2 linked regions of the Aquibium oceanicum genome follow. The protein of the gene in region 1 interacts with the protein of each later gene in a pairwise test. Links are inferred from orthologs where the notes say so. Each region holds a gene or a part of one and is shown in the gene's direction. Other genes may lie near its edges. The genes, in order: BSQ44_RS25360 and grpE.

The links.
Region 2: the proteins of BSQ44_RS25360 (region 1) and grpE interact in binary tests that used the Escherichia coli proteins (3 or more experiments, as listed by UniProt). The link is inferred for Aquibium oceanicum from one-to-one orthologs.

The regions. Positions count from the first base shown.
Region 1 is NZ_CP018172.1:8,819-11,961, forward strand. The notes cover bases 247-3,072. They hold BSQ44_RS25360 (Nramp family divalent metal transporter), read left to right. Parts: upstream 247-899; coding sequence 900-2,246; downstream 2,247-3,072. Other genes in these bases: BSQ44_RS25355 (MerR family transcriptional regulator), read left to right, coding at 334-747; BSQ44_RS25365 (hypothetical protein), read right to left, coding at 2,258-2,755; BSQ44_RS25370 (endonuclease/exonuclease/phosphatase family protein), read right to left, coding at 2,826-3,072. Also shown: BSQ44_RS25350 (copper chaperone PCu(A)C), read right to left, coding at 1-171; more of BSQ44_RS25370, read right to left, coding at 3,073-3,143. UniProt on the Escherichia coli protein: H(+)-stimulated, divalent metal cation uptake system. Involved in manganese and iron uptake. Can also transport cadmium, cobalt, zinc and to a lesser extent nickel and copper. Involved in response to reactive oxygen.
Region 2 is NZ_CP018171.1:1,130,588-1,133,833, reverse strand. What follows is about bases 162-3,090. They hold grpE (nucleotide exchange factor GrpE), read left to right. Parts: upstream 162-1,256; coding sequence 1,257-1,925; downstream 1,926-3,090. Other genes in these bases: BSQ44_RS05650 (hypothetical protein), read right to left, coding at 3,036-3,090; BSQ44_RS26785 (hypothetical protein), read right to left, coding at 2,681-2,857; BSQ44_RS05655 (trimeric intracellular cation channel family protein), read left to right, coding at 1,975-2,607; hrcA (heat-inducible transcriptional repressor HrcA), read left to right, coding at 162-1,156. Outside these bases: more of hrcA, read left to right, coding at 83-161; more of BSQ44_RS05650, read right to left, coding at 3,091-3,246. UniProt on the Escherichia coli protein: Participates actively in the response to hyperosmotic and heat shock by preventing the aggregation of stress-denatured proteins, in association with DnaK and GrpE. It is the nucleotide exchange factor for DnaK and may function as a thermosensor.

The DNA.
Region 1 (3,143 bases):
GGTGCCATTCCAGATTGTGAGATAGCCTTCAGCGCCGTCGTCCTCGTTCTCTGCCACCAGGATCTCCGCGTGCTCGACCGTCAAAATCGGCGGTGGCTTGCCATGATCTTGTACACCGTCGGAAGCCTCCACCTGCGTGGCCACGACGAAGATTGCCAGCGCCGCCGTCAAAAGTGCTCTATTCACAAGCAATTGTCCCCTATCCAGTGCCTGCCCCTTGGTTGAGCACAATCTGGGCAAACCTGTGATCAATGCTGCCGGACAATGCGGCAATTGAACGCGTTTGCAGGGAGAAATCCTAAGCCATAATAACTATAGATACTGGAGGAACATATGCTGACGATTGGAGAACTGTCGCGGGCAACCGGCGTCAAAATTCCTACGATACGGTACTATGAACAGATGGGATTGATGGCTGCTGCCGAACGCTCCGGAGGCAACCAGCGGCGATATGAATCACATGATCGAGAGCGCCTGTCGTTTATCAAGCATGCTCGGGATCTGGGGTTCACAATCGAGGCCATCAGGGAGCTCCTGAAACTAAGCGCCCATCCCGACCGTCCTTGCGTGGATGCCGATGAAATCGCCGTCCGGCAGCTTCAGGCCGTTCGCAACAAGATCGCCAAGCTCCGTCTTCTCGAGAAGGAGCTTGATCGCATGACGTCCCGCAACCACGACGACCAGATCAAACACTGCTACGTCCTGCGGTCTCTCGCCAACCACGACATGTGCGTGAGCGAACACTAGTAGCGACCTCTGCGAAAATCCAAACGTCGGCTTCTCGCACGATCCCAGAAAGTTTTCTGAATTGCGGCGCGACGTCAGCCAGCGCCTCTTGCAAAAAGCGCTTTCCTAACTTTAAATGCAAATAAGTCGCAACTGCAAAACATGAGATCAATATGGCCGATCCGACGTCGGACGTCGCCAACGGCTGGAAGGGCAGGTCGAGTGCCCCTTCGATGTCCGATGTGCACCGGTCTGTGCCCGTGCAGGGCATGCACTCGTCCTGGCGCCGGGCCGCAGCCTTCATCGGTCCAGGCTATCTCGTCGCCGTCGGCTACATGGACCCCGGCAACTGGGCGACGTCGATCGCAGGCGGATCGCGCTTCGGATACACCCTGCTCGTGGTGGCCCTGATCTCAAACATCATGGCGATCATCCTCCAATCCCTTTGCGCGCGGCTCGCCATCGCGTCCGGTAGGGACCTGGCGCAGGCTTGCAAGGATGCGTATCCAAAGTTCGTGTCGCGTACCCTGTGGGTGCTGGCCGAGATCGCGATCATCGCGACCGACATCGCCGAGGTCATCGGAACGGCCATCGGCTTGAACCTGCTCTTTGGCATCCCGCTGGAAATTGGCGTCGTGATCACCGCGCTTGACGTTTTCCTCATTCTCTATCTGCAAAGGCTTGGCTTCCGCTGGGTCGAAGCTCTGGTGATCGCGCTGCTTGCCGTAATTGCCGTCTGCTTCGTGCTTCAGATTCTTCTGGCGGATCCAAACTGGGGCGACGTCATCCGCGGGTTCGCCCCGACCACCGAGATCGTCACCAATCCTGAATTGCTCTACCTCGCTCTCGGCATCCTCGGCGCGACGGTGATGCCGCATAACCTCTATCTCCACTGCGGGATCGTCCAGACGAGGAATTATGGCGACAGCCTGCCGGAAAAGCGCGAAGCGCTGAAGTTCGCCACGATCGACTCCACGGTCGCACTGATGTTTGCGCTCTGCGTGAATGCGTCGATCCTCATCCTTGCCGCCGCCACGTTCAACACGACCGGGAGGACGGAAATCGCCGAATTGGGCCAGGCCCACAGCTTGCTGGCACCGATGCTCGGTGCGGCCATCGCGCCGACCTTGTTCGGAATCGCGCTCCTGTGCTGTGGCATAAACTCGACGGTGACGGCGACCCTGGCGGGACAGATCGTCATGGAAGGATTCCTCGATATCAAGCTGCCACCCTGGCTTCGCCGGCTCATCACGCGGGCGATCGCCATCATCCCGGCCGCGGCGATCACAATCTGGTACGGAGAGAGCGGCACCGCCCAGCTCCTGATCTTGACTCAGGTGATCCTCAGCCTTCAGCTGTCATTCGCCGTCTTTCCATTGGTGATGTTCACGGCCGACCGGAAAAAGATGGGTGAACTGGTGGCGCCCCGTGCGCTGGTCGCCGTCGCCTTCTTCATCGCCTTTGCCATCGCTGCCCTGAACGTCAAACTGCTCTTTGACTTTCTTGCGTCCACGGCCTGATCCCGGCGCCCTCACGCCTCTGTGTCGTCCTCGAACCGGCAGAAGTAGGTCACCCGATCGGCGGCGCCGTTGGATGAAGGAACGTTACGCAGAATGACCTTGACGACCGAGCTGCTCGCGGGCGCGACTATATTCCCGGCAATCGTCACCGTCGGATGGTCATCCGGGATGAGCTCGAAGGCTGTCTCGTCCCCGCGGGTCTGGCCGAAACGGACCGTCCCTGTATCGTAGTCGCCCTCCGCGGCATAGGTCGTCTCCATCCTCCTTTGATCCAGGAACAGATAGTATTCCATGTCCGAACCGAACGGCACTCGGCCCCAAAGCAATGCGTCGGCCTTCTCACGGGACGGCCTGATGCGCCGCACGAGCGCATCACAGTCCGCGGAGGAAGGTACTGCTCCTTGCTCTGGAAACCACAGGAACACTCCCGTCGGCGCCTTTGCCAAAGCCGGTAAAACGCCGGCAAGCGATGCCGCAAGCAAAACGGCGATTGTCTGCCTTAGCCGCATGCTCGCCTTCCGATCCGCGCGTCTTGATGCATCCGCTCACCGTACCTGAAGTTGGGATCGATGGCCTGTCCTATGGAAGTGTGAGCCTCGCAATGACTGGAAGGTGATTTGAGCCAAATTTTGGCCCCATCGCCAAGCTGTCCAATCCCACCGCCGGCGACAGCACGATGCGATCGATTGGTGTCCCGAGCTGCGTCCACGATCCGAACCTTATGCTGAATCGGGTCGGCAGGGGCCACCATCGGGATTCAGTCGTCCTGTAACCCGTGGAGGACAACAGGTTTTTGAAGAAGGGAGACCACGAGGCGGTGTTCCAGTCTCCCGCGACGACAACGGGGGTGTCGTGCCGTTCCGACCTGAGCGCCTGTGCAAGATCACGCAGATAGGC
Region 2 (3,246 bases), on another replicon or contig:
CGACGCAAAGGAAAAGGCGGGTGCTTGCGAGTTGTGTTCCCGCCCGCGCGGATTATATCCTTTGTCAAAAGGTTCGCCGCCGATGACGATACCCCTCATGGATCCGACCCTCCAGTCGCTGGATACCCGCTCGCGCGAGATCTTCCGCCTGATCGCCGATTCCTTCCTGCGCGACGGAGAGCCGGTCGGCTCTCGCAACCTGTCGCGCCTCCTGCCCTCGTCGCTGTCGCCCGCCACGGTGCGCAACGTGATGAGCGACCTGGAGCATCTCGGCCTCATCTATTCGCCGCATGTGTCGGCCGGCCGCCTCCCGACCCAGAAGGGCCTGCGCTTCTTCGTCGATGCCTTCATGGAGATCGGCGACCTGTCGGAGGACGAGCGCCGGGTCATCGACGCCCAGATCAAGGCGTCGGGCAACGGTGCCTCGCTGGAGCACATGCTGACCGAGGCCAGCCAGATGCTTTCGGGCATGTCGCGTGGCGCCGGGCTGGTGCTGTCGGGCAAGAGCGAGGCGGCGCTGAAGCACATCGAGTTCATCCAGCTCGAGCCCAACAAGGCGCTCGCCGTCCTGGTCTCGCAGTCCGGCGACGTGGAAAACCGCGTGGTCGACCTGCCGGACGGCGTCACCACCTCGCAGCTCCACGAGGCCTCGAACTTCCTCAACGCCCACATCCGGGGCCGAACGCTTGCCGAGGCGCGCAGCGAGATCGCGCGGCTGAGGGAAGAGACACGCGCCGCGCTGGATTCCCTGTCGCAGGACCTCGTCGAAAAGGGCCTCGCCGTGTGGGCCGGCACGGAAAGCGGCACCTCGCCGGCACGCCTCATCGTGCGCGGCCGCGCCAACCTCCTGGAAAACGTCACCGCGCAGGCCGACATCGAACTGCTCAAGCACCTGTTCGAGGACCTCGAGACCAAGGAAGGCCTGATCCAGCTGCTGGAACTGGCCGAGGAAGGCTCGGGCGTGCGCATCTTCATCGGCTCGGAAAACAAGCTCTTCTCGCTCTCCGGCTCCTCCCTCGTGGTCGCCCCCTACCGCGACAAGGACTCCCGCGTCATCGGCGCGCTGGGCGTCATCGGTCCCACCCGCCTCAACTACGCCCGCATCGTCCCCATGGTCGACTACACCGCCCAGATGATCTCGCGCATGCTCCGGTAGTACGACTGCGAGCGGATCGCCTCCGCCCCTTGATTTTTGGGGTCCGAGCCTCGATATCGGGCCTACTTTCAAGTTACTCGCAGGAATACGGGATCAAGCGATGAGCGACCATCCGAAAGACGACCGCGCGCCGGATCTGGAAGCCGCCAAGAGCGGCTATGCCGAGCACGCGCCAGATGACTCGGCGCAGCCCGAAGGCGCGCCGGACAACGAGAACCAGGCCGATTTCGAAGCCTTCATGCGCCTTGCCAAGGAAAACGAGGATCTGAAGGACAAGGCGCTCCGCCTTGCCGCCGAGATGGAGAACCTGCGCCGCCGCACCGCGCGCGACGTGCACGACGCGCGCAACTACGCCATCGCGAACTTCGCCCGCGACATGCTGACCGTCTCCGACAATCTGCGCCGCGCGCTCGACGCGGTCCCCGCCGAGGCGAAGGAGAAGGGCGAGGCCGGCTTTGCCGCGCTGCTCGAAGGTGTCGAGATGACGGAGCGCAGCATGATCTCCGCGCTGGAGCGTCACGGCGTCAAGAAGATCGCGCCCGAGGGCGAGAAGTTCGATCCGAACTTCCACCAGGCCATGTTCGAGGTGCCCAATCCCGACGTGCCCGCCAACACGGTCGTGCAGGTCGTGCAGACCGGCTACGTCATCGGCGAGCGCGTGCTGCGGCCGGCCATGGTCGGCGTCGCCAAGGGCGGGCCGAAGGCTGCAGCCCAGGCGCAAGAGCCGGCGGGCGAAGCCGCTTCGGCCGAGCAGGACGGCAAGGCCTGATCTTTGTGCTTTTCCCCGCCTTGAGCTATTGCTCGGCGGGGAGGCCTCGATGAACCCGCTCGTCTTCTTCGATTATGCTGGCGTCGCCGTCTTCGCCGCGACCGGCGCGCTGGCGGCCTCGCGCAAGCAGCTCGACATTCTGGGGTTCATCTTCCTCGCCGCTGCCACCGGCATCGGCGGCGGGACCCTGCGCGACCTCGTGCTCGACGTGCCGGTCTTCTGGACCGTCAACCAGGACTACATCCTCGTCTGCGCCGCCGTCGCGGTCGGCGTCTACTTCACCGCCCATCGCCTGGAATCCCGCTACCGGCTGCTCCTGTGGCTCGACGCCGTCGGGCTCGCCGCCTATTGCGTCTACGGCGCGTACAAGGGCCTCGTCGTCACCGGTTCGGCCACCGTCGCCATCGTCACCGGCGTCATGACCGCGACCTTCGGCGGCATTCTGCGCGATCTGCTCGCCGCCGAGCCCTCGGTGCTGCTGCGCCCCGAAATCTACGTCACCGCCGCGCTGACCGGCGCCGCCGCCTTCACCGCGCTTGCCGTCCTCGGCGTCCCCATGCCACTGGCCGCCGTCGTCGGCGCGCTGTCGGCGCTGGCCGTCCGCGGCGGCGCCATCCGCTTCGGCTGGACCATCCCGACGTACAGAAGCCGGCCGGGGAGAAAGCCGGAGGATGTTTTGTGAGGGGGGTTGCCGCTGAACGCCTGCTCACATCGCTCTTGAAGCACCGAAAACCGCACCGCACCAATGCAGACATCTACCCCTTCACGCGGAAAGGATGATCCGGATTGCGGCGGACGAAGTCCTCGACATCGCGCAACCGCTCGGGAAGGGGTTCGGCTTGCGGATAGTCCCGGTAGCTCCAGAAGCGAAAGCCGGCAAACCATAGCGCTCTCAGCTTTTCCCACTGTTCGCCATCAGAGGACTTCGGCACTCTGAATGACCGTCCCATGTAGTGGAGAGTGACGCCACAGCGAGGACAGATATCTGCGCCCTGCCGGTGTATCTTCCATGATCTACGACAGTCGAAACAGGCATGTGGAAGACGGTTGGTTGGACCCTGCATTTTGTTCTTCTTCGAGCCGCTTGGAGCACCCAAGGTCCCCCCGCTCTCAAATTTCCCGCGTCTCTTCCACCGCCTGTTGCGCGCCTGGACGGCCCGGTTCGATGCTGATGGAGACCGACCGTGCGCGGATCAGTCCGAATAGACCATAGCAAGGTTCGAGTTCGATCTCGATATCCTCTCGAAGTGGGCTCAACGTCATGTGAGGACGTCTTTCCGGTCGATCAGGCGCCCGGCGCAGGATGAGTCTTCCCAATACG